One region of the Aromatoleum evansii genome, then DNA from elsewhere that is predicted to be linked to it. Evidence: predicted binding sites of a transcription regulator. Region 1 holds the regulator's gene; each other region holds the start of a gene.
The links. Region 1 encodes FliA, which starts transcription of late flagellar genes. Its sites were predicted from a motif close to CTAAAGTTNNNNNNNNNNNNGCCGNTA; they were not measured.

Region 1 (4,702 bases):
GCCGCCGGTGCTGCTGGTGCCGCCGCAACTGCGCTGGCTGCTGTCGCGCTTCCTGCGCCGCGCGGTGCCTTCGCTCAAGGTCATCGCAAATTCGGAAGTGCCCGAGACGCGCACGATCCGCGTCACGGCGATGGTGGGCGGGGCTGCGCGCTGAATTTGCGGCGGGCGGGATTAGCGGGGGGAAATCGGGTCTATTCCGGGCTATCGATCCACCTTCCCGCCGCCATAATCGGTTCCATGCTGCGCACAGAGCGCGGTAGTCGGGAGAACCAGCATGAACGTCAAGCGCTACTTTGCCCCCTCCGCCCGTGAGGCCCTGCGTGCCCTGAAGGCCGAACTCGGTGCCGATGCCATCGTGCTGTCGAACCGCGCGGTGGAAGGCGGCGTGGAGATCCTGGCCCTGCCGGCGGACGACGTGGGAGCGCTGCCGGGGACGCCCCGTGCGGCCGCGCCTGCTGCGCGGCCGGCGGCGCAAGCCTCCGCGCCGGCAGGCGAGGATGACGACTTCCAGGTGAGCCTGTCCGGGCGCACGCCCGCGGCCCCGGCTGCGGCGTCGAAGCCGGCGAAGATCATCCGTCCGTTCAACCCGCCGCGCATGGAGACTGCCGACTACGTGATGCGCACGCGGGCGGCGGCATTGAGCGAGCAGTATTCGATCGACGGCTGGGAGGCTCCCGAGGCCGCGGCCCGTCCGCTTGCCGCCGACAAGGCGCCTGCCCCGAGGAAGCCGGCCCCGGCCGCGCCGCAGGTCCGCGCCGCCGAGCCCGCACGCGCGATGGAGGATGAGCGCATCCGTTCGCTGCAGGAGGCGAACGTCCAGCTGATGAAGGAAATGGCCGGCATCCGCAGCATGATCGAGCGCCAGCTCGCCGGCTTCGCTTGGGGCGAGACCCGGCGCCGGGCACCCGCACGGGCGGACATCGTCGGCGAGCTCCTCGAAGCCGGTTTTTCGGGCGTGCTGGCGCGCCGGCTGGCCGAATCCGTGAATGAAGAGGCGTCGCCGGAGGATGCCCGTACCGCGGTGAAGAACGCCCTTGCGCGCGATCTGCGTGCGGTCGCTTCCGATGCGGACATCATCGACCGTGGTGGTGTGTATGCGCTGGTGGGGCCGACGGGCGTGGGCAAGACGACGACGACGGCGAAACTCGCGGCACGCTGCGTGGTGCGCCACGGCGCCGACCGGCTGGCACTGATCACGACCGACGGCTACCGCATCGGGGCGCAGGAGCAGCTGCGCATCTACGGGCGCATCCTCGGCGTGCCGGTGTTTTCGGTACGCGACGCCGCCGACCTGCGCCAGACCCTCGCCGAGCTGCGCAACAAGCACATGGTGCTGATCGACACGATGGGCATGAGCCAGCGCGACAAGATGGTCGCCGAGCAGGCCGCGATGCTGACCGGTGCCGGCGACGTGCGCCGCCTGCTGCTGCTCAATTCGACCTGCCGTGGCGACACGCTCGCGGACGTCGTGCGTGCCTACAGCGGGCCGGACCTGGCTGGTTGCGTGCTGACCAAGGTGGATGAGGCGGCATCGCTCGCTCCGGCCCTGGATGTGGCCGTGCGTAACGAACTCAACGTCTTCTATGTCGCCAACGGCCAGCGCGTGCCGGAGGATCTGCACCTGCCGAATCGTGCCTACCTGCTGCATCGCGCGCTGCGCGAGCAGTCCGACGAGTCGCCGTGGAAGCTGCAGGGCGACGAGGCGGCCCTGATGCTGGCGGCTGGCGGAGTCTGACATGATCGACCCGCGTGAAGACCAGGCTGCCGGGCTGCGGCGTCTGTTCCGGCGCGCTCCTCCGACGGTCGTCGCGCTGTACGCGACCGGGCGCCGGCGTGCGCATGTGGCGCTGCAGGCGGCGCATCGCATCGCGGGGCACGGCCGGCGCGTGCTGTTGCTCGACGAGGCGCAGGGCGAGGATTCGCTGGCCGGGGTGCTCGGCCTGCCTGCGGGAGGCGACCTGCTGGGCGTGCTCGGTGGTCGCAGTTCTGTTCGGGAACTCGTCCAGCCGGTACCGGGTCTGCTCGGGCGCGTGCCGGTGGCGGCCTGCGCGCTCGCTCTGCCGCTCCTCGATGGCGAGCGGCGCGACTGCGTGCTCGATGCGCTGCGGACGCTGCAGCGCCCGGCGAATTTCATCCTGATCCACTCGGCGTGCGAGAGCGCTGCCGACCCGTCGCCCTTCGCGCTGGCGGCACCGCGCCGTCTGGTCGTCGCCGAGGCGAGCCGCAGCGGCGCGACCGACGCCTACCAGGTGATCAAGCGCCTCGCCGCGGCCGGCGCGGGTTCGCTGCACGTGGCGGTGTGCGGGGCGCGCGGGCGAGCCGACGCCACGGCCTTCTTCCACAGCCTGAGCGAGCTCGTGCGCCGCCACGTCGGCGTGCCGCTCGCCTGGCTGGGCGAGGTCGAGCGCGACGAGTTGGCGGCGGGCTTGGGGCAGGGCGCGGCGGAGGCGTCTGCGCGCGATGCCGAGGCCGCCTTCCTGCGGCGCCTCGCGACGTTTGGCAACGTACAGGCCGGCGCGGCGGCGGAGCGGGGGAGGCCGACATGGGATTGAGTGCGTACCCGTTTGGCAAAAGCGGGTCGGCTGCGGGACAATGGAAGTCCGCCGGTTTGCCCCCATGTCCGGAACCCCGTCCAGGACGGAAGAAGATACAGGCGAAGTGGATGTACGACGCAGCGGGTAATCTCGACAAGAACCATCTGGTGGAGGCCTATGCCCCGCTGGTCAAGCGCATCGCCTACCACCTGATGGCGAAGCTGCCGGCCAGCGTGCAGATGGACGACCTGATCCAGAACGGCATGATGGGCCTGCTGGACGCGATCGGCCGCTACGAGGACGGACTGGGCGCACAGTTCGAGACCTATGCGGTGCAGCGCATCCGCGGCGCGATGCTCGATGGCCTGCGCGAGAACGACTGGCTGCCGCGCAGCATGCGGCGCGACATGCGCCGCATCGAGTCGGCGGTGCACGAACTGGAACAACGCCACGGACGCCAGCCGTCCGAGGCGGAACTCGCCGAACTGCTGGGCATGCCGCTCGCCGATTACCAGCGCATGCTGCAGGACGCCCGTGGCTACCAGCTGGTGCATTTCGAGGACTTCACCGACGGCGAGGGCGAGGACTACTTCGAGCGCCATCTGGGCGAGCACGAATCGAATCCGGCCGACATCCTCGAGGAGGCCGACATGCGCAGCGCGCTCGTGCGGGCGATCGAGGATCTGCCCGAGCGCGAGAAGCTGATGATGGCCTTGTACTACGACGAGGAGCTCAACCTGCGCGAGATCGGCGAGGTGCTGGGCGTGTCCGAGTCGCGCGTGTGCCAGCTGCACAGCCAAGCCGTGGCGCGACTGCGTGCGCGCATCCTGGGCAGCGCCGGGCCGGCCGGGACTGCGACCAAGGCGCGCCGCGGACGGCCGCCCAAGAATCCTCCGTCCGGCAGCTGAGCAGGCCGGCCGAGGGACTGCGGACATGGACAAGATCAGCGTCGTAGGGCTCACCTTGGGCATCGCCGCCCTGATCATGGGGCAGGTGATCGAGGGGGGGCATATCGCATCGCTCCTGCAGCCCACCGCCTTCCTCATCGTGATCGGCGGCACACTGGGCGCCGTGATGCTGCAAAGCCCGCTGAAGGTCTTCCGTGAGGGCATGCGCATGACCCGCTGGGTCTTCGTGCCGCCGCCGGCTAGCCATGCGGCGCTGATCCGGCAGGCGACGAGTTGGAGCCAGATCGCGCGCAAGGAAGGGCTGCTGGCGCTGGAGGCGCAGATCCCGCGCATCAGCGATTCGTTCACCCGCAAGGGACTGCAGCTCCTCGTCGATGGCGTGGAGCCGCAGCGCCTGCGCGAGGTGCTGGAGGTCGAGATTGACGCATGGGCGGCACAGATGCGCCAGGGCGCGCGCATCTGGGAAGCCGCAGGCGGCTACGCGCCGACGCTGGGCATCCTCGGCGCGGTGCTGGGCCTGATCCACGTGATGGAGAACCTGACCGATCCGTCGAAGCTGGGCGCCGGCATTGCGGTGGCCTTCGTCGCCACCGTGTATGGCGTGGGTTTCGCCAACCTCGTCTTCCTGCCGATGTCGAAGAAGCTCATGGCCTACGTTGCCGACGGGGTGTCGCAGCGCGAGATGCTCGTGGACGGGCTGGTCGGCATCGCCAACGGCGACAATCCGCGCATCATCGAGAGTCGCATGCAGGGCTACATCGCCTGAGCGTGCCGCGATGCGACGCCACCGCAGACACCGCCAGCTGGACGACGCGAACCACGAGAATCACGATCGCTGGCTCGTGTCCTACGCGGACTTCATCACCCTGCTGTTCGCGTTCTTCGTCGTGATGTACTCGCTGTCGTCGGTGAACGAGGGCAAGTACCGCGTGCTGTCCGATTCGCTGATCAACGCCTTCCGCAACATCACCGTGAATGTACCGGGCGATCCGGTCATCGCCCCGCCGCCGGCCGTCGCGCCGCCCAAACCCGCGCCGCTGTCGCCGAATCCCGACGAGGAGGTCGAGAGGCGGCGTCGTGCCGAGTACAAGCGCATGACGACGATGGCCGAGGACATCCGGCGCGTGCTGGAGCCGCTCACCCAGGGGGGGCAGGTGCGCGTGGCCGAGGGGGCGCGCGGGATCTCGGTGGAAATCAACGCCCGGGTGCTGTTTGCGCCGGGCGATGCGGTGCTCGCGGCGCCTGCGGTGACGGCCCTGC
Region 2 (4,702 bases), 1.0 Mb from region 1:
GGCGACCGTGCAGGGCGAGCTGGTGGGGCTGAAGGCTGCAGCCACGGCCGGCCAGCCGCACAGCGAGGTCGGCGCCTTCGTCGACCTGCAGCTGATGATGCTGGGCGACCCGATGCTGATCGACGGCGCGCGCACGCTGATCGCCGAACGTCGCTGCAACGCCGAATGGGCACTGGTGCAGCAGATGGAGATGGTGGTCGAGCAGTTCGAGCAGATCGAGGACCCCTACCTGCGCGAGCGCAAGGCCGACGTCGTGCAGGTGATCGAGCGCATCGTGAAGGTGCTGCTGGGCCACCCCGGACACCTGCCGCCGAAGCGTCGCGACGGGCTGGGCACGATCATCGTCGCGCACGACCTGTCGCCGGCCGACACCATCGGATTCCGCGATCACAACATCGGCGGCTTCGTCACCGACGTCGGCGGCCCGACCAGCCACACGGCGATCGTCGCGCGCAGCCTGCGCATCCCGGCGGTCGTGGGCCTGCACCACATCCGCCAGCTCGTCGAGGAGGACGAGCTGCTGATCATCGACGGCACGCGCGGGGTCGTGATCGTTGCGCCCGACGAGCGCATCGTCGAGGAATACCGCCTGCGCCGCAGCGAGCTGGAGCTGGAACGCTCGAAGCTCAACCGCCTGAAGGACACGCCCGCGACGACCCTCGACGGCGAGGACGTCAAGATGCTGGCGAACATCGAGGGGCCCAAGGACCTCAACCAGGTGAAGGCGGTCAATGCCGACGGCGTGGGCCTGTACCGCACCGAGTTCCTGTTCATCGGCCGCGACTCGCTGCCCGACGAGGACGAGCAGTACGAGGCGTATCGCACGGTGCTGAAGTCGCTGGCGGGCAAGCCGGTGACGATCCGCACCTTCGACGTTGGCGCCGACAAGGCGCTGAACGGCGTCAGTGCGCGCTTCGAGCCGAATCCGGCCTTGGGGCTGCGCGCGATCCGCTACTCCCTGGCCGAACCGCAAATGTTCCTGACGCAGCTGCGCGCGCTGCTGCGCGCCTCGGTGCATGGCAAGCTGCGCATCATGATCCCGATGCTCGCGCACGCGCACGAGATCGACCAGTCGCTGCAGCTGATCGCGAAGGCCAAGGCGGAGCTCGACGCGGAGGGGCTGAAGTACGATCCACGCGTCGAGATCGGCGGGATGATCGAGGTGCCGGCGGCGGCGCTGGCGCTGGGGATGTTCATCCGCCGCCTGTCCTTCCTGTCGATCGGCACCAACGACCTGATCCAGTACACGCTGGCGATCGACCGCTCCGACGAGGCGGTCGTGCATCTGTACGACCCGCTGCACCCGGCGGTGCTGAAGCTGATCGCCGGCACGATCCAGGCGGGCGCGCGCTTCGGCCTGCCGGTGTCGGTGTGCGGCGAGATGGCGGGCGACCCGGCCTACACGCTGCTGCTCTTGGGCATGGGACTGCGCAACTTCTCGATGCACCCCGGCCACATCCTCGAGATCAAGCAGCAGGTGCTGCGCGCCGACCTCAATGAGCTGGCGCCGCGCGTGCAGCGCATCCTCAAGATGGACGAGCAGGCGAAGGTGCGGGATGCGGTGATGCGGTTGGCGGGGTGAGGCGTGGCCGTGGGAGCGGCTTCGTGTGGGAGCGGCTTCGTGTGGGAGCGGCTTCGTGTGGGAGCGGCTTCGTGTGGGAGCGGCTTCAGCCGCGAAGCAGCGGTATTGCGGAGTGATCCGCCCATTCGCGGCTGAAGCCGCTCCCACAGGAAACTCCCACAGTACGCGGGCGTTTGACAATTGATCCCGCGCACGCTAATTTTTGTGCCTTAGCGCCGATTTGAACCACAGCTTGCGGGCGCTCAATAAATCCGGCTAAAGCGAGGACGACCCAGTCCGCGTTTCGCAGCCGGCTGGGTTTTTTCGTTTACAAGAACACGACCATGATCCAACCCCAATCCGTCGGAGTCGTCGTCCCGCAGCGGGCGCGGTTCACCGACCCGCTGCCGCTGCGCAGCGGGGGCACGCTGCCCGAATACGAGCTGGTCTACGAGACCTATGGCGAACTGAACGCGGACCGCAGCAACGCGGTGCTCGTGTGTCACGCGCTGTCCGGCTCGCACCATGTCGCCGGCCACTATGCCGACGCGCCTAAGAACATCGGCTGGTGGGACAACCTCGTCGGCCCCGGCAAACCGCTCGACACGCGCAAGTTCTTCGTCATCGGGGTGAACAACCTCGGCGGCTGCCACGGCTCGACCGGGCCGATGTCGATCAACCCGGCCACCGGCGAGCCCTGGGGCGCGGATTTCCCCTTCGTGACGGTGGAGGACTGGGTCGAGGCGCAGGCACGGCTCGCCGACCGGCTCGGCATCACGCGCTTCGCGGCGATCGTCGGCGGCAGCCTGGGCGGCATGCAGGCGCTGTCGTGGACGCTGCAATACCCGGAACGCGTCGCGAACGCCGTGGTGATCGCGTCGGCGCCCAAGCTCACGGCGCAGAACATCGCCTTCAACGAGGTCGCGCGCCAGGCGATCCTGTCCGACCCGGAGTTCCACGGCGGCCACTACTACGCGCATGGCGTGGTGCCGACGCGCGGCCTCAAGCTCGCGCGCATGGTCGGCCACATCACCTATCTTTCCGATGACGCGATGGGCGACAAGTTCGGCCGCAGCCTGCGCCACGGCAAGGCGATCTACAGCTACGACGTGGAGTTCGAGATCGAGTCCTACCTGCGCTACCAGGGCGACAAGTTCGCGGGCTTCTTCGACGCCAACACCTACCTGCTGGCGACCAAGGCGCTGGACTATTTCGATCCGGCCTTCGAGCACGGCGGCAACCTGCCGGCGGCGCTGGCGCGCGCGACGGCGGATTTCCTGGTCGTGTCCTTCAGCACCGACTGGCGCTTCTCGCCCGCGCGGAGCCGAGAGATCGTCTATGCGCTGCTGCACAACCAGCGCAACGTCAGCTACGCGGAGATCGAGAGCGACGCCGGGCACGATTCCTTCCTGCTCGACGAAGCGCAGTACCACGCGCTGCTCACCGCCTACTTCGACCGCATCAAGGTTTAGCCATGTCCTACCGTTACGACTACGAAGTCATCACCCAGTGGATCGCGCCGGGGGAGAAGGTGCTCGACCTCGGCTGCGGCGACGGCAGCCTGCTCAAGCATCTCGCGGAGGTGCGCCAAGTGCAGGGTTACGGCGTCGAGAATGACCCGGACAAGCTGCTCGCATGCACGAGGAACGGCGTCAACGTGATCCAGATGGACATGGAGAAGGGGCTCGCCGGGATCGAGGACGGCTTCTTCGACCACGTGATCATGAGCCTGTCGCTGCAGGCGATGCACAACACGCAGGGCATCCTCGTGGAGATGCTGCGCGTGGCGCGCGAGGCGGTGGTGAGCTTCCCGAACTTCGGCTACTGGCGTCATCGCCAGAGCATCCTCAACGGCCGCATGCCCGTGTCGGAGAGCCTGCCGCACCAGTGGTTCAACACGCCCAACGTGCGCTTCTTCACGATCTCGGACTTCGATGCGCTGTGCGAGATGAACGGCATCGCGGTGCGCGAGCGGCTGGCCTTCGACGAGGGCAAGCTGATTCTGGACGAGCCGAACTTCCTCGCCAGCGTCGCGGTGTACCGGCTCGGCCGCGCGGGCTGAGGGCGCTGCTTTCCCCTGCAGGAGCGGCCCCGGGGTTTGTTTGTGGGAACAGCTTCGGAGTTTTTCTGTGGGAGCGGCTTCAGCCGCGAATTGGCCGTGCAGGGTGCGGCGGCGCCCATTCGCGGCTGAAGCCGCTCCCACAATGCGGGCCCCGGCCAGGGCCGGGGTGCTTTTCAGCCGACGACGAAGTTCGGGACGTCGACCCGTACGGTCGGACGGCCCAGCGCGACGGCGGTGGCGACGGCGAACTGCTTCGCCCAGTCTCCGCCCTGCTTGAAGCGCTCCTCGCCGCCGTATTTGGCGACGTTGAGGATCATGTCGAGCACGAGGATCTTGCCCATCGGGTTCGACGGCGTGCATTCGAGCCGCTCGAACTCGCCCGACAGCCAGGTGCGCGCCTGGTCCTTCGCGAGACCGGCGGCGTCCGCGTCGGACACGATCGTCTCGTATTCGCGCTCGGTGCCGAAAACCACGGTGATATGTTGCGTCATCCCTCTCTCCTCTCCTTTTTGGTGTTTATGCGTTGAACGTGCATTCTCGGGCGAGTCGGGCAGGCAGGCAAGCCCGCGCCGGCACGCGGCCCCGCGGGGCCGGAATGTAAGCCGCTGCTGCGGCCCCGGCGCGCGTTGCGGCAATCTGGGATAATGCGCCGATCCCTCGCCGAAAGCCTCCCGTGTCGCCCATTTCCTCCGCTCCGCCCCCCGCCGGCCCGAGATCGTCCCGTCCTGCCTGGATGGATGCCCTGCTCAACCGCCGGATGCTGATCTGCATCTTCACCGGCTTCTCCTCGGGCCTGCCGCTGTACCTGCTGCTGAACCTGGTGCCGGCCTGGCTAAAGACGGAGGGGCTGTCGCTGAAGGCGATCGGGGCCTTCGCGCTGATCCAGTTCCCCTACACCTGGAAGTTCGTGTGGGCGCCGCTGCTGGACCGCTTCGGCATCCTGCCGTGGCTGGGACGGCGGCGCAGCTGGATGCTGGTGTCGCAGCTGGGGCTGGTCGGTGCCATTGCGTGGCTCGGGCAGCTGTCGCCGACCGAGAACCTGACGCTGGTGGTCGCGCTGACGGCGGCGCTGGCCTTCC
Region 3 (4,702 bases), 2.3 Mb from region 1:
CCTACGCCGACTTCGTCACGGCGATGATGGCCTTCTTCCTCCTCATGTGGCTGCTCGGCTCCACGGCCCAGGGCGACCTCGAGGGCATTGCCGACCACTTCATGAACCCGCTCAAGGTCTCGCTGCAGGGCGGCAGCGGTGCGGGCGACAGCTCCAGTGTCATCCAGGGCGGGGGCGAGGACCTCACTCGCTCGCTCGGGCAGCGCAAGCGCGGCGAAGTCGAGGGGCGGCGCTCGATCAACCTCGATGCGGCCAAGGGGCGCGAGGTGTATCGCGTCGAAGGCGACGACGAGGGCGTGGAAGCGACGCGCGAACGGGCCCGTCTCGAGGACCTGAAAGGGCGCATCGAGGCGCTCGTCGAGGCCGATCCCAAGCTGCGCCCCTTCCGCAACCAGATCCTGCTCGACATCACGTCCGAAGGCCTGCGCATCCAGATCGTCGATGCGCAGAACCGCCCGATGTTCAACACTGCGAGCGACGAACTGTTGCCTTACACGCGCGAGCTGCTGCGCGCGATCGGGCGCGCGCTCAACGATGTTTCCAACCGTCTGAGCCTTTCGGGGCATACCGATGCGGCGCGCTACGCCGGCGGCGAGCGCGGCTTCTCGAACTGGGAGCTGTCGAGCAACCGCGCCAATGCCTCGCGCCGCGAACTGGTCGCCGGGGGCCTCGAGGCGGGCAAGGTGATCCGCGTCGTGGGGCTCGCAGACATGGTGCCGCTGCTCAAGGACGACCTGCTCCATCCAATGAACCGTCGCATAAGCATCATCGTGATGAACAAGAGGACGGAGGAGGCCGTGCGCAACCAGGCCGGCGCGCTCGACATCGGTTCGTCCGCGCCGCTCGACGGCACGGAGTTGCGCGAGAATATCGAGAGCAGGAGCCAGGCGCCCGCGACGCCGCCGAGGGGGCGCAGTGCGTTGCCGCTCCCCTTGCCGCCCGTCAAGTCGCCCTGATGCGAGGGTTCATGCAATGCGCTGCCGCCCCGAAGCGGGCCTCGAGGTGATCTGAAGATGCCTGCTGGTGACTCTCCCTTCGGCCGCAAGCCGGCAACGCCCGTCATTGCGGGTCGCCCGGCGGCGGACGGTCCGGTCCGGCCGAGTGCTGCGACGATGTCCGCGTCGATGTCCGCGCCGGGGCTCGCCGCGCTGGCGGCTGCGGCCGCCGCGTCGGCTTTGTCGGCGGCCGGCGAGCGCGAATTCGAACTGACGCAGGCCGATTTCGAACGCATCCGCAAACTGATCTACGACCATGCGGGCATCGTCCTGTCCCCGGCGAAGCTGGACATGGTGTACAGCCGGCTCGCGCGCCGCTTGCGCGCATGCGGCGACCGCAGCTTTGCCCAGTACATCGGCCGCCTCGAGCGCGATCGCACCGAATGGGAGACCTTCGTCAATTCACTGACGACCAATCTCACCTCGTTCTTCCGCGAGTCGCACCATTTCGACATCCTCGCCGAGCGCATGCGGCGCATTGCCGAACGCCGCACGATTCGCATCTGGTGCAATGCGGCGTCCACCGGCGAGGAGCCGTACTCGCTCGCGATCACGGCGTGCGAGGCGTTCAATTCGCTCAATCCGCCGGTGCACATCCTCGCCAGCGACATCGATACCAGCGTCCTCGCGCATGCCGAGCGCGGCGTCTATCGCGACGACCGCGTGGCGCGCATGGCGCCTGACATGCTGCGGCGCTATTTCGAACGGGGGACAGGGGCCGGCGAGCATCGCGTGCGCCCGGAGCTGAAGCGACTGTTGAGTTTCAGGCGCATCAACCTCCTCGATCCGGTATGGCCGGTGCAGGGGCCGCTGGATGCGATCTTCTGTCGCAACGTCATGATCTACTTCGACAAGACGACCCAGTACGGCATTCTCAAGCGTTTCGTGCCCTTGCTGCGCAAGGACGGCGCGCTGTTCGCCGGCCATTCCGAGAGCTTCATGCATGCGGCGGACCTGTTCCGTTCGACCGGGCGCACCGTCTATCAGCGCACCGATGCAGACGGCAACTAGACCGCTGTCCGCGGGGCATGTGCCCTCCGGCCGCGTCATCTTCATCGGGGCGTCGACCGGCGGCACCGAGGCGATCAAGCAGGTCCTGCTCGGCGTGCCGCAGAATTCGCCGCCGATCCTTATCGTGCAGCACATGCCCGAAATGTTCACCGGCGCCTTTGCGCGACGCCTCGACGGACTCTGCGCGGTGAGGGTCAAGGAGGCCGAGCACGGTGAGTCGGTGTTGCCGGGTACGGCCTACATCGCGCCGGGGCATTCGCACCTGCTGGTGCGGCGCGGGCCGACAGGCGGTCTGCAGTGTGAGCTGTCGCGCGCCGATCCCGTGAATCGACACCGGCCTTCGGTCGATGCGCTGTTCTCGTCGGCGGCCGCGCAGGTGGGGGCGGCGGCGGTGGGGGTCCTGCTCACGGGAATGGGCAAGGACGGCGCGCGGGGCCTGCTCGAGATGCGGCGAGCGGGGGCGTGGACCATCGCCCAGGATGCCGGCACCTGCGTCGTGTACGGCATGCCGCGCGAGGCGGCGATGATCGGAGCCGCGTGCGAGGTCGTCCCGCTCGACGAAATCGCGCATCATGCACTGCGGCAGACGATGCCCGGGGGTGTGCGAGATGTCTAGGCGTGAATCGGGGTTGCGGGCGGACGCGAGCCACCGGGACGGCGACCATAGTGCGAGAATGGGCGACTGGCAGGAAAGCGGCGGAAAATCTCTGATGCCGCGCCTCAAGTATTTCAGGTCACTGACGTTATCTTGATTGTAATCACGGCGCAGGGACGCCGCTCCGATCATATTGCCGCGTAACGCGGAGAGTGAAATGTCCGAACTGTTCAAGAATATCGAGGCACGCACGCGCCTGGCCGGAACGAACAAGCTGGAGATACTGCTGTTCACGCTCGGCGTGGATCAGCGCACGGGACGTCGTGAAACCTTCGGCATCAACGTGTTCAAGGTGCGCGAGGTGATGCGTACGCCAGCCATCACCGCGGCACCGGAGATGCCGTCCTCGGTCGAAGGGATGGTCAGCCTGCGCGGCGTGCTGGTGCCCGTCGTCGATCTCGGCCGCTACGTCGGCGTCGGGGCTGACGCCCGGCGCGACATCATGATCGTCACCGAATACAACGGCCACACGCAGGGCTTCCTGGTCGAGGCAGTCGACACGATCCTGCGCCTCGACTGGGCGCAGATGCGCGTGCCCCCGGACATGCTCACGGCCAACATGGGCGGGCTGGTCACGGCGGTCACCGAGCTCAAGGACAACAAGTTGGTCATGATGCTGGATGTCGAGAAGGTCCTCGCCGAGACGACGACCCAGGACGACCAGTATCTCTTCAAGGGGATCGAGCCGATCGAGGGAAGTACGCACACGGTGTATTTCGCCGACGACTCCTCGGTGGCGCGCCGTCAGATCGAACGCACGCTCGATGTCCTGGGTGTGCCCTACGTGGGGTCGATCAACGGCCGCATGGCGTGGGAAGAGCTGCAGAAGGCGGCACGCTTCGCCGAATCCACCGGGCGCAAGGTCAGTGACGTGGTCAGCCTGGTGCTCACCGACGTCGAGATGCCCGAGATGGACGGCTACATCCTGACCAAGTCGATCAAGTCCGACCCGCGTTTTGCGGGCATCCCCGTGATCATGCACTCGTCGCTGTCCGGCATGTCGAACCAGCAGCTCGGCAAGTCGGTCGGTGTCGATGAATACGTTCCCAAGTTTGAACCTCAGCGTCTCGCCGAGACGCTGCGCCGCCTGCTCAACTGCACCGAGCAGCAAGTCCGCGCATCCTGAGGAATCCTCGCCATGTCCAGTTACCAGACCGAAGAAAACGGCGTGCTCAACGTCGTCGATGGCCGCACCAGCCTGGCCGGCTCGAACCGCATGGAGATCCTGCTGTTCTCGCTCGGAACCACGGAAACCTTCGGCATCAACGTGTTCAAGGTGCGCGAGGTATCGGCAACGCCCTTCATCACGCGCGCGCCAAACATGCCGGCGGGCGTGGAGGGGCTGATCTCGCTGCGCGGCAACGTCATCCCGGTGCTCTCGCTGGCTAAGATCCTCGGCCTCGCGCGGCCGGGCGAACCGCTCGGCGGTTCGATGATGGTCACCGAATACAGCAAGCGCACCCTCGGTTTCCTCGTGGCCGGGGTCGACCGCATCATCCGCGTCGACTGGGACAAGGTGCGTGCTCCGGACAACGTCTCGAGCAACGTGCACAACTACATTACCGCGATCACCGAGCTGCCCGACGGCAAGCTGGTGTCCATCGTCGATGTAGAGACGGTGCTGGCGACGACCTTCGGCGATGCGGTGGTCGGCAACATCGCGCCGATCCCGGACGGCGAGGACTATGAGGTCTTCTACGTCGACGACTCGGGCGTCGCGCGACGCAAGATCGCCGAAGTGCTCGACAAGCTGGGGGTCAGGCACAAGCATGCGGTCAATGGCCTGGAGGCCTGGACGCGCCTGCAGGGCATGGCCAGCCATGCGCAGCAGATCGGCCACCGGGTGAGCGACGAGCTCGACCTGATCCTCGTCGATGCCGAGATGCCGGAGATGGACGGGTACGTGTTGACGCGCAACATCAAGGCCGACAGCCGCTTCGACGGCATCCCGGTCGTGATGCACTCCTCGCTGTCGTCGGAAGCAAACCGGGCGATGGGAAAGCGGGTCGGTGTGGACGCCTACGTGGCAAAATTCGACGCC

Region 2: a site for FliA is predicted at 1,777-1,803, ahead of U5817_RS24780 (homoserine O-acetyltransferase). Genes of this name have one in related genera too.
Region 3: a site for FliA is predicted at 2,726-2,752, ahead of U5817_RS05355 (chemotaxis protein). Genes of this name have one in related genera too.

Annotation. Positions count from the first base shown of each region.
Region 1 covers NZ_CP141259.1:4,254,283-4,258,984, reverse strand. The annotation lists gene flhA (flagellar biosynthesis protein FlhA) at 1-154, shown strand, start outside; gene flhF (flagellar biosynthesis protein FlhF) at 275-1,735, shown strand; gene U5817_RS19955 (MinD/ParA family protein) at 1,737-2,552, shown strand; gene U5817_RS19950 (RNA polymerase sigma factor FliA) at 2,663-3,442, shown strand; gene U5817_RS19945 (flagellar motor protein) at 3,468-4,208, shown strand; gene motD (flagellar motor protein MotD) at 4,219-4,702, shown strand, end outside.
Region 2 covers NZ_CP141259.1:5,293,294-5,297,995, forward strand. The annotation lists gene ptsP (phosphoenolpyruvate--protein phosphotransferase) at 1-1,582, shown strand, start outside; gene U5817_RS24780 (homoserine O-acetyltransferase) at 1,906-3,033, shown strand; gene metW (methionine biosynthesis protein MetW) at 3,036-3,623, shown strand; gene U5817_RS24790 (hypothetical protein) at 3,797-4,114, opposite strand; gene U5817_RS24795 (AmpG family muropeptide MFS transporter) at 4,357-4,702, shown strand, end outside.
Region 3 covers NZ_CP141259.1:1,189,375-1,194,076, forward strand. The annotation lists gene motB (flagellar motor protein MotB) at 1-956, shown strand, start outside; gene U5817_RS05345 (CheR family methyltransferase) at 1,113-2,006, shown strand; gene U5817_RS05350 (chemotaxis protein CheB) at 1,990-2,622, shown strand; gene U5817_RS05355 (chemotaxis protein) at 2,819-3,787, shown strand; gene U5817_RS05360 (chemotaxis protein) at 3,800-4,702, shown strand, end outside.